Regions from separate parts of the Glutamicibacter sp. NPDC087344 genome, predicted to be linked through region 3. Evidence: riboswitches for the same ligand, from Rfam matches in the RefSeq annotation. Region 3 holds a riboswitch; each other region holds the start of a gene.

Region 1 (3,270 bases), on a different contig from region 3:
TGGCACGTCAAAAACAAGCAGGAGCTGCTGGCTCAGGTAGCCGCGAAACTGCTGAACACCCCCGCATTATCCGTCCGGGCCGATGACTTCGCCACGCCCAGCGAGGCGGTGCTGCAGTTGATGCGCAAACTGTACCTGGCACTGCTGCCTATCCAGGACAGCCCCGAGGTGATTGAGGTTGCCAGCGCCATGCAGGTTGAATCCTTGGAGCCGGTGCTGCAGTTGCGTGCCTTGTTGCAGCAGGCCGGGCTGGGCGAAGACCAGGCGCGCTTCGGCCAGCAGTTGCTGTTGAATCATGTGTTGGGTTCGGTGGCCTACCGCCAGAACCTGATCCAGCTGGACGTGAATTCATCGGAAAGCGACGGGTTCGATTGGGGTCTGCAGCGGGCCGTCGCCGGGCTGCTGTTCCCGGAATCCGCTGAGCGTTTAGGCTAACCGAGTTTTCCGCCGGATAGTTCCAGATAACAGGCGGCGCACAACGATTCGTACCAGACGTCTTCACCGTCGATTGCCACCTGGTTCCCGTCAAACACCACCTGTTGCCCGACGCGACGGGTATTAAACATTGCCTTGCGCCCGCACCGGCAGATGGTTTTCAGCTCCTCCAGCGAGTGAGCCAACTCCATCAACCGGGCCGACCCCGGAAACGCATGGGTCCGGAAATCGGTGCGGATACCGTAGGCAAGCACCGGCACGTTATCAAGGACCGCAATCCGCAAGAGGTCATCAGCCTGTTCACGGCTCAAGAACTGGGCTTCATCCACCAGCAGGCAGGCCACCGGTGGTGCGTCAATGTGCGGAACCAGCGCCTGCGGGTCATCGCCGGAGGCCAGCGTGGCGAACTGCTCACGGAGGTTATCCATGGGACCCACAATCAGGTCCACGGCTCGGCTCAGGCCGAGCCGGGACACAATCGAGCTGTCCCCCTTGGTATCCACTCCGGGTTTGGCCAACAAGATCCGTTGCCCGCGCTCCTCATAGTTGAATGCGGCCTGCAGCAAACTCGTCGACTTGCCCGAGTTCATTGCCCCGTAGCGGAAATACAGTTTGGCCACGCTCGCCCCTCGCTAAATTCTTCGGCCTGCCAACGGCAGGCCACCTATGATTTTAGCCCTCCGGGCTCCGTGGAAGATGACGTGCCGTGTCGCCCGGCGAATCTTTGTGAAGCATCGATACACCTTGCGGGCAGAACTCTTCCATCCTGTCGGCATCGTTTTATACCATGAAGACAGCTTCACGAGATCTGATCGCTGGGAATCCACAAGGGTTCTTGGCAAGGCTCCGACCGATCAGGCGCCAACCCCACACAGTTGTACGGCGGGTGGCTCGGATGACGAAGCGGCCCGTGGCACACCAGGTGTTTCGGGCAAGGACAACAAGTTGCAAAGGTGTGTTCCCATGCACAACACCACATATGCAGGTTCCCTCGAAACCTCGAACCTGATCAATCCGCTGCCCCGCTTCGCCAACGACTGGATCAGCGCCTGGCTGCAATTCGACAGCGGAACCGGGCTGCTTCATATCGGCGCCGGGCCGCGCGAATGGATTCTTGAACCGGTTGACCCGTTGAAGTTGAGCTCCGCGGTGGATTCGGGAATCCAGGTTCAAGGGCAGTTCAATCCCGGACTGAAGATCGCCTTGATTCCGGGCTCCCACCAGCTGGTGGGAAGCTCATTTTTCCGGCTGCGCGCCTAATTCCGGCCCACGTCGGACCGGCGGGCGAAAACCAGCCAATACAACGCCGACATGACCAGCACAAACGGAACCCCGAAAATCAGAGTGAACTTGAATTCCGGGACAAACAGCGTAGTGAGCAGCAGCCCGCCAAGCAATACCGCGCCGAGGACGGAGGCTGCCGGGTAGCCCGGCAGCCTGAAGTTCAAGGTGCCCTGCTCAGCGCTGATCTGGCGGCGGAATTCGACGTGGGTTAACAGGATCATCAGCCAGGTGGCCAGCGCGCCGAAGGTGGCTAGGGACATCATCAACCCGAACCCGCTTTCGGGCGCCAGGCCAACGGCGAGGGCCGCCACGGCGATTCCTCCGCCGGACATCCAGACTGCGTGCACCGGGGCGCCGGCGCGGCTGGTGCGCTGGGCCAGTTTCGGTGCGTGTCCGGCCGCGGCCAGCGAATGCAGCATCCGGGTCGCCGCGTACAGCTGGGCGTTCATGGCGGATAACGCGGCGATGATCAGCACAAAATTCAGCACCGATGCGGCGAAAGGAATACCCACCTGGTTCATCACGGTCACAAAGGGCGACCCGCCGGCTACCAGCTCGCTGGTGGGGGCAATGGCCAGGATCAGAGCCATGGTCAAAACGTAAAACAGCAACAACCGCAGGAACGACACTTTAAACGCCTTGCGTACCGCGAGCTGAGGGTTGTGCGCCTCCGCGGCGGCAATGGAGATCGCTTCGATTCCCATGTAGGAGAAGATCGCGACGATCACCGCGCTCCAGGTCCTCGAAAGGCCATGAGCGAAAAAGCCCGAGTCAACGGTGTAGTTGGCGAATCCGAAACCGTCGTGCGGATCATGGAAAACCAACCAGGCGGCGATGATGATAAACGCGATGACCGCGAACACCTTGATCGCGGAGAACCAGTACTCGGTGGTTCCGAAGACCCTCACGCTGGAAAAGTTCACCGCCAGCAGGGCGGCAGAAAAAAGCAGCACCCAGAGCAGCCCGGGAACCTGCGGGAACCAGAACTGCATGTACTCCCCGATGGCGCTGACTTCCGTGCCAACCGCGAAAATCAATGCGGACCAGTACATATACTTGGTCAGGTAGCCGGCGTAACGGCCAAGATATTTTTCGGCATACACCCCGAATGAGCCAGCCACCGGTTGCTTGACGGTCATTTCGGCAAGCGCTCCCATGACCAGCAGCGCAATCACCCCGCCGAGCACATAGCTGAGGATCACCGAGGGACCTGCCATCGCGATGGCAAGCTTGCTCCCGGCAAAGAGCCCGGTGCCGATGGCGCTGCCCAAAGCGATCATGGCCATCTGCGCTGGAGAAAGCGACTTCTTCAGGCCGGTGCTTGGCCTCCCGGTTCCAACCGGCTGTTGCGCCACTGCTACTCCCTACGACGTGCCTAGGCGGCGCGTGGAATCTGCACACACGCCGCCACTAAGCGTACTCGGGAGCCAAAACCCCGGATTTCCGTTGAAGATCCGGGGTTTGGCAGATTGCGCCTAGGTCACGGCGTTTCGCAGGGAGTACTCTTCGCGTTGCCAGGCGTTGGTGTGCAGAATCTCACGCAGGATCTGC
Region 2 (3,270 bases), on a different contig from region 3:
GTAACCCTTGGTGCTTACGTAGTTCCAGGTAGCACCAACGGCCTGTCGGCAACCTCGACCATGGCTTCGGCTACCGGCGCCTCCACCGCAAAGCTGAACACCGGTGTGCACCTGCTGGCACCGACCGACGCTCCTGCCGGTGACTACACCTCGACCCTGACCGTTACCGCTATCCAGAAGTAACATCAGGCAGTAGTACCTAGCGGTGTCCGGCCAACCGACGGTTGGCCGGACACCGTATCACTTTCACGTTGACAGTTTGACTGCGACGACCACACCGCTTTACCCCGCAAGGAAAACATGTTTTCGAACCGCCCAGTCTCCCGTTCTAAAGCCGCACGGCTCATGATGGGCGCCGCCTGCGCTGCGCTTGTTGCCACGGCTACCGTTGCTGTGCCGGCAGCCCAAGCCGATGACATTTCGTGGGGGATCAACCCCGGCGGCGATGAGGATCGTTCAAGTTTTTCCTATGAGCTTGATCCGGGGGATAGCGTCGAAGATAGTTTTCAGATCACCAACTATGGTGTTAATCCGTTGGAACTCTCGGTGTACGGTGCCGACGGACAGACCTCGGCCAATGGTGCACTCGAACTCTTGCCAGCTTCGGAACCATCGCAAAACATCGGAGCTTGGCTGAAAGCGGATGAATCCACCGTTACCCTGGCCGCCGGTGAAGAAACGGAAGTCGATTTTACGCTGAGCATTCCCGAGGACGCGCAACCCGGTGACTACGTTGGCGGCATGATTTCTTCCTACATCGACTCCAGTTCGGGAGCCGCGGTTGCCGTTGACCAGCGACTGGCAACACAGTTGGCGGTGCGTGTTGGCGGCGAAGGAACCATGGCCCTGGGCATGGATAACGTTGATCTCAGCGCACCTATCGCCTGGAATCCTTTCGCGCCGGTCTCGGCGGATTTTGCGGCTCAGGTTACCAACGACGGAACCCTGCGTGCGCGCGGGAACTACACGGTCAAGATTTCAGGCTTGTTCGGTTTGGGCAGCAGTACTCAAACTATTGCGCTTGAAGAGATGCTTCCCGGTGCCACCGTGGATCTCGCATCGCAAGTTCCCGGGCTGTGGCCACTGATCTGGCAGCAGTATGAAGTCACGCTGACCCCGGAAGGCATTGATTCGGTTCCCGGAGAGCCGGTAGTCGTGAATGGCACGTTCTGGACCTTCCCAGCCGGATGGGTTGGAATCCTGCTGCTGATCATCATCGCGGTCGTAATTGTCGCGGTGGTCCGAAGTCGGAGATACGAGTACGTCTACGAAGACGAAGACGACGAAGCAGATGACGCGAAACCCACCGCCTCTGCCTCCCGCGAGTAGGAATTTATGATCAGCCCCAGCGATTCGCTGGGGCTTCCTACATTTAAGGACCTAGACGATATTCACGCTTGTCGCCAAGTACAGCCGTACCCTCGGCTTCTTTTAACGACACATGTCCTTTCGTGACGGAAAGTATTACGTATTTTCAGGCTAAAGAGGTCTGCAAAGTAGCAACATGACGAAGTTACTACGTAACTCTTGCGACTGATCAGACGCAAGTTACAGACTTGAAGAGTTCAAGCGATAAAGCAGAACACCACACCATCCAGAGCGACCGAGAGATCTGGCTCGAAGACGTCGCAGCAACCACCCCGCGGGGCCGGTGCTAAGGCCAGGACCGATGGAGCATTCACAATGACTCTGGCCCGTGCGCGGCTTCGTCCGTGCACAGTTCAGTTTGTTGATAGAGCTTCTAGGTGTAATCACCAGGGGAGAGCATGTACTCGTACTATCACGGAGGGAAAATCTCATGATTGAGATCAGGGATCTCCATAAACACTACGACTCAGCCCAGGGGCGGGTTGAAGTTCTCAAGGGTATCGATCTGAGTGTTGACGCCGGTTCCATTACCGCCGTCGTCGGGCCCTCCGGCGCCGGGAAATCGACACTCTCGCACTGCATCTCTCTGCTGGAGAAACCAAGCAGCGGCCAGATTCTAATTGATGGCAAGAACCTGACGTCCTTGTCGGGCAAGAGCCTACGCGCTGAGCGCCGCGCAATTGGGACAATCTTCCAGAACTCGGCCCTGCTGCGGCGGATGACCGTTGCAGAAAACGTTGCGCTTCCCCTGCGAAATCTCGGCGTGGTACACGGTGAGATGACCGACCGAGTAGCTGAACTGCTGGATCGTGTTGGACTGCTTGACCGCGCAAATTCGTACCCCGGCCAGCTCTCTGGCGGCCAACGGCAACGTGTCGGAATTGCTCGTGCGCTGGCACTGCGGCCGCGGTTGCTGCTGTCCGACGAATCGACCTCTGGTTTGGACCCGGAATCAACACAACAAGTGCTTGAACTGCTTGATTCGTTGCGTACCGATCTCGGTCTGGCAATCATCCTGATCACCCATGAGATGGACGTTGTCCGCCATGTCGCGGACAACGTTGCGCAACTCGATGGCGGCCGCATCGCCGAGTACGGACAGCTTCACGAACTGGTTGCCAACCCCGGTTCCGAGACCGGTTCAAAACTGTTGCCGTTGCGTGCGGAAAAATTGCCGCAGGGCTTCGCCTACTCAATGACCGTCGCCTACCTCAACGACCGTGTTGATCCAGCTTGGATTTCCAGACTGGGTATTGAGCACGGAATTCGTGTTGCCTTGCTTGGCGGTTCAGTCGAGGCGCACCATGACGGAACGCTGGGACGTATCAGCATTGGGGTCGAGGGCGCCGGAGCGGAGCAGGTCACCCAGATTCTGGCCGGATGGGGTCTGCGGGCCACGGTCCAGGAACACGAACGTGAAGAGGTTGCCGTATGAGGTTCCCATTCGAAAGCGCGGCAGTTGGCACGGATACCCCGTGGAATGAACTACTCGCCCTGCTCCTGCCGGCCTACGGTCAAACCTGGGCCATGGTGGGAATTGTTATGGCCCTGGTGATCAGCGTCGGTGGGCTGATGGGTGTTGCGCTCTACAACACGGACCGGCACGGACTGTTCCCGCGACCCAAGGTGCACGCAGTTCTCAGCTGGATTGCGAACATGGGACGTTCGCTGCCCTTCCTAGTTCTGATGGCAGCCATCATCCCGTTTACCAAATGGATCACCGGAACCACCATCGGCATTGCCGCCGCAGCGGTACCGATGACCATCGCCGGCATTCCCTTTTTCGCACGGTTGGTGCAGAACGCGCTTAACGACCTGCCAAAGGAGAACCTCGCGGTGGGTTTGGTAACCGGAGGCTCCCCAACGCAGATCATCGGAGCAACCCAGATCAGGGAAGCGCTG
Region 3 (3,270 bases):
TGCACCGCCAGCGTGTTGAAGCCGCTCATGCGAAGCTCTCCTCAAGGGTAGTTGCCTGCGCTGCACTCAGCGCGCGGTCCAAATCTCGAATCAGATCTGCAGGATCTTCCAGTCCCACCGACAAACGCAACACCGCACGGTTAAGGCCGGCCTCGGCGAGCTGTTCCGCGGAAAGTCGACAGTGGGTCATGGTGGCCGGATGGGCGATCATGGTGCGGGTATCGCCAATATTGGCGGCCAGCACAATCACCTCCAGACTGTCGATGAATGCTGAGACCAGCCGTTCATCATGCAGTTCCACCGCCAGCACGCTGCCAGTTCCCCTTGGGAAAAAACGTTTGGCACGCTCGTGGTGCCGGTGTCCTGGCCGGCTCGGGTGATGCACCGCGGCGACCGCGGGATGAGCCTGGAGGAAGTTGGCAAGCAACAACAGGTTCTGTTGCGCCGCGGCGGTACGTACGGTCAGCGTTTCAATACCGGTCAGGATGCCGTGGGCGCTGGCCGCAGGCAGGGTTGGACCTAAATCATGCAAGAACTTTGAACGCACCAGCATGCTGTATGCACCTGCGCCGTAGCGTTCAAGCAGCGAAGTGCCGGCGTAGCGGGCCCTTGGGGCCGCGATCTGCGCCCAACGGAATTGATCCGAGAAATCAAAAGTTCCCCCATCAATCACCACCCCGCCCAGAACCTGGCCATGGCCGGCCAAGGCCTTGGTTGCCGAGTGCACCACGATGTCTGCTCCGTGCAGCAATGGCTTGAAGTTTGCGGGGGTGGCCAACGTATTGTCCACAACCACCGGGATATTGTGCCGGTGCGCGATCTCGCTTAACACCGGCAGATCCGGCAAGGTGGACAGCGGGTTCGTGACCGACTCCAGGAAAAAGGCGCGGGTGTCCTCTTCGATAGCCGCTTCCCAGGCAGCTGGATCATCGGGATCCACAAAACTGATCCGAATCCCGAAGTCGTTAAAGGAGTCGGTCAACAAATCCACGGTTCCGCCATAGAGCTGGTTGGAGGCCAGAATATGTTTGGGGCCTTGGGTTAGCGCCAGCAGCGCGAGTGCCACTGCCGCCTGGCCGGTAGCCGTGGCAACAGCGTACGCCCCGGATTCCAACGCCGCGGCACGCTGCTCGAAAACGGAAACCGTGGGGTTTCCGGTACGTGAATAGGTGAAACCGGCCTGGCGCAGTGCGAACTTCTCCACCGCATCTGCATGAGAGGGAAATTCGAAAGCCGCAGAGGAATACAGCGGCACGGTCAGTGGGCGGTAGTCTCCGCTGGGTGCGTATCCGGCGTGGATCGCCGCGGTTGACGGCTGGGTGTTTGGCTGCGCCATGGCTGGCTCCTTCTCGTTGTCTCATCCACGAGAGAGTGCACCGAACACGGTGCAGCGTACCAGGGAAGGCCAACAAAACGGCCTGTCCATCACGGTACGAGGCACAGCGCAACGTCTAAAGACGCGCTCGGAGCTGCTCCATCGTTCCTGGCATTAGCACCTTGCGGTTTCCCGCTGGTTGCTGCGACGTCGACGAGCCAGATCTCTCGGTCGCTCTTGATGGGGTGTTGTTCTTCCATGGTTCGCCAAAGCTTCCCGGTGGCGCAACCGGCACCAAGGCCTGTGCTTCACAGAACGTCGCGACCCGTCATGTGTCGCATTTTCCGCGTAATGACACCCGTGTTACGTCACGTCTGTGACGCGTCGAATGAGCCAAAAACCGCTAGATCTCAGGCATCTGAGGCTTTTTATGTGTCGTTTCCGGTTTTTTCGATGACACAATGTGTCAATTTCAGCCGAGAACTTGTACACCGAAATCTGAGACCACCGATCGGACCTCGGCCAGGTATCGCTGTGCCTGCTCCGTGAGCGGAATCGCGGCATGATCAATCCAGCCAATCTCGATGCGTTCCTCAACGTCCAGCGGAATGGCGACGATCGACGGGTCAAGTTCGTCGCTGACGATACCCGTGGAGATCGTGTAGCCGCCAAGGCCGATCATCAGGTTGAAGATGGTTGCTCGGTCGGAGACCCGGATTGCCCGTTTGCTGGACAACGTGGAGAGGATTTCCTCGGCGAAGTAGAACGAGCTGTTAGCCCCCTGGTCAAAGGTGAGTCGTGGCAGATCTTCAAGGTCCGCAAGGGTCACGCGCTGTGCTGCGGAGAGCGGGTTGCTGCGCGAAATAAAGATGTGCGGTTCGGCCAGGAACAGCGGATGAAATACCAGCCGGGATTCACGCAACAGCTTCTCGATCACTTTTCGATTGAAGTCATTGAGGTAGAGGATTCCGATCTCGCTGCGCAGGGTGCGCACGTCCTCGATGATCTCCTCGGTACGGGTCTCACGCAAGGAAAATTCGTACTCTCCAGCCTCGCTTGCCTGGACCATCCGGACAAATGCATCCACGGAAAACGAATAATGCTGGGTCGAGATCCCCAGCAGTCGGCGGGACGGGGGCCGATCCAGATACCGCTGCTCCAGAAGCTCCACCTGCTCCAGAACCTGTCTGGCGTAACCCAGGAATTCAGATCCCTCGATTGTCAGTGTCACGCCTCTGGCCGAACGGACCAAAAGTGCACGTCCCACGCGGGATTCAAGCTCTTTCATGGCCGCGGACATACTCGGCTGGGCGACGTACAAAAGGTCGGCCGCGGCGGAGATTGAACCCTCCGTTGCGACCGCGATGAAATAACGCAGTTGCTGCAGTGTCAGACCGCTTGCACCTTGAACCATAGGCTGAGTCTATATCAACCCATAGTTACATTGAGTTACCTGATATCCATTTTGGCACTGCATGATTGACGCATCGACTTCCCCCCGGCCTGCCCAGGCCTTTAATCATCAGATTGGCCACCATGGCAGACGCGCTAACTTTCAGCATTACCAGCACCGACTTCGACGAGAATTACACACCCTCAACGGACTCGCGCATCACCACAAACTTCGCCAACTTGGCTCGCGGAGAGAACCGTCAGCAGAACCTGCACAACGCCCTGACGATGATCAACCGACGCTTTAACGATTTGGCGCACTGGGACAATCCCAAGGGTGAACGCTACGCACTTCAGCTTGAGATTATCTCCGCAAACGTACACGTCAGCTCCGAGAACGGAGATCAAGAATTCCCCCTGCTGGAGGTACTGGACACCAGCATCATCGACCGGAAAACCGGCATCCGAAGCCACGGCATTGTAGGAAACAACTTCTCCTCCTACGTGCGCGACTACGACTTCAGTGTGGTGCTCCCCTCCGCAAGCGATGCCTCGGGCAAACC

The links. A riboswitch is a leader RNA that binds a small molecule or an ion and turns the genes downstream of it on or off. The one in region 3 is predicted to bind S-adenosylmethionine.
Region 1: it holds a riboswitch for S-adenosylmethionine, as region 3 does, so the genes downstream of both, ACIOWL_RS18270 (hypothetical protein) here and ACIOWL_RS17135 (O-acetylhomoserine aminocarboxypropyltransferase/cysteine synthase family protein) in region 3, are expected to answer to the same signal.
Region 2: it holds a riboswitch for S-adenosylmethionine, as region 3 does, so the genes downstream of both, ACIOWL_RS11685 (methionine ABC transporter ATP-binding protein) here and ACIOWL_RS17135 (O-acetylhomoserine aminocarboxypropyltransferase/cysteine synthase family protein) in region 3, are expected to answer to the same signal.

The regions. Positions count from the first base shown of each region.
Region 1 is NZ_JBIUXY010000012.1:55,766-59,035, reverse strand. It holds gene ACIOWL_RS18280 (TetR/AcrR family transcriptional regulator) at 1-435, shown strand, start outside; gene ACIOWL_RS18275 (thymidine kinase) at 432-1,055, opposite strand; SAM riboswitch class IV at 1,233-1,379, shown strand; gene ACIOWL_RS18270 (hypothetical protein) at 1,399-1,695, shown strand; gene ACIOWL_RS18265 (amino acid permease) at 1,692-3,074, opposite strand; gene kynU (kynureninase) at 3,195-3,270, opposite strand, start outside.
Region 2 is NZ_JBIUXY010000005.1:354,200-357,469, reverse strand. It holds gene ACIOWL_RS11695 (hypothetical protein) at 1-183, shown strand, start outside; gene ACIOWL_RS11690 (WxL protein peptidoglycan domain-containing protein) at 301-1,329, shown strand; SAM riboswitch class I at 1,588-1,676, shown strand; gene ACIOWL_RS11685 (methionine ABC transporter ATP-binding protein) at 1,799-2,803, shown strand; gene ACIOWL_RS11680 (methionine ABC transporter permease) at 2,800-3,270, shown strand, end outside.
Region 3 is NZ_JBIUXY010000010.1:148,397-151,666, reverse strand. It holds gene ACIOWL_RS17140 (cystathionine gamma-synthase) at 1-29, opposite strand, end outside; gene ACIOWL_RS17135 (O-acetylhomoserine aminocarboxypropyltransferase/cysteine synthase family protein) at 26-1,336, opposite strand; SAM riboswitch class I at 1,472-1,562, opposite strand; gene ACIOWL_RS17130 (LysR family transcriptional regulator) at 1,788-2,729, opposite strand; gene ACIOWL_RS17125 (putative oxygenase MesX) at 2,852-3,270, shown strand, end outside.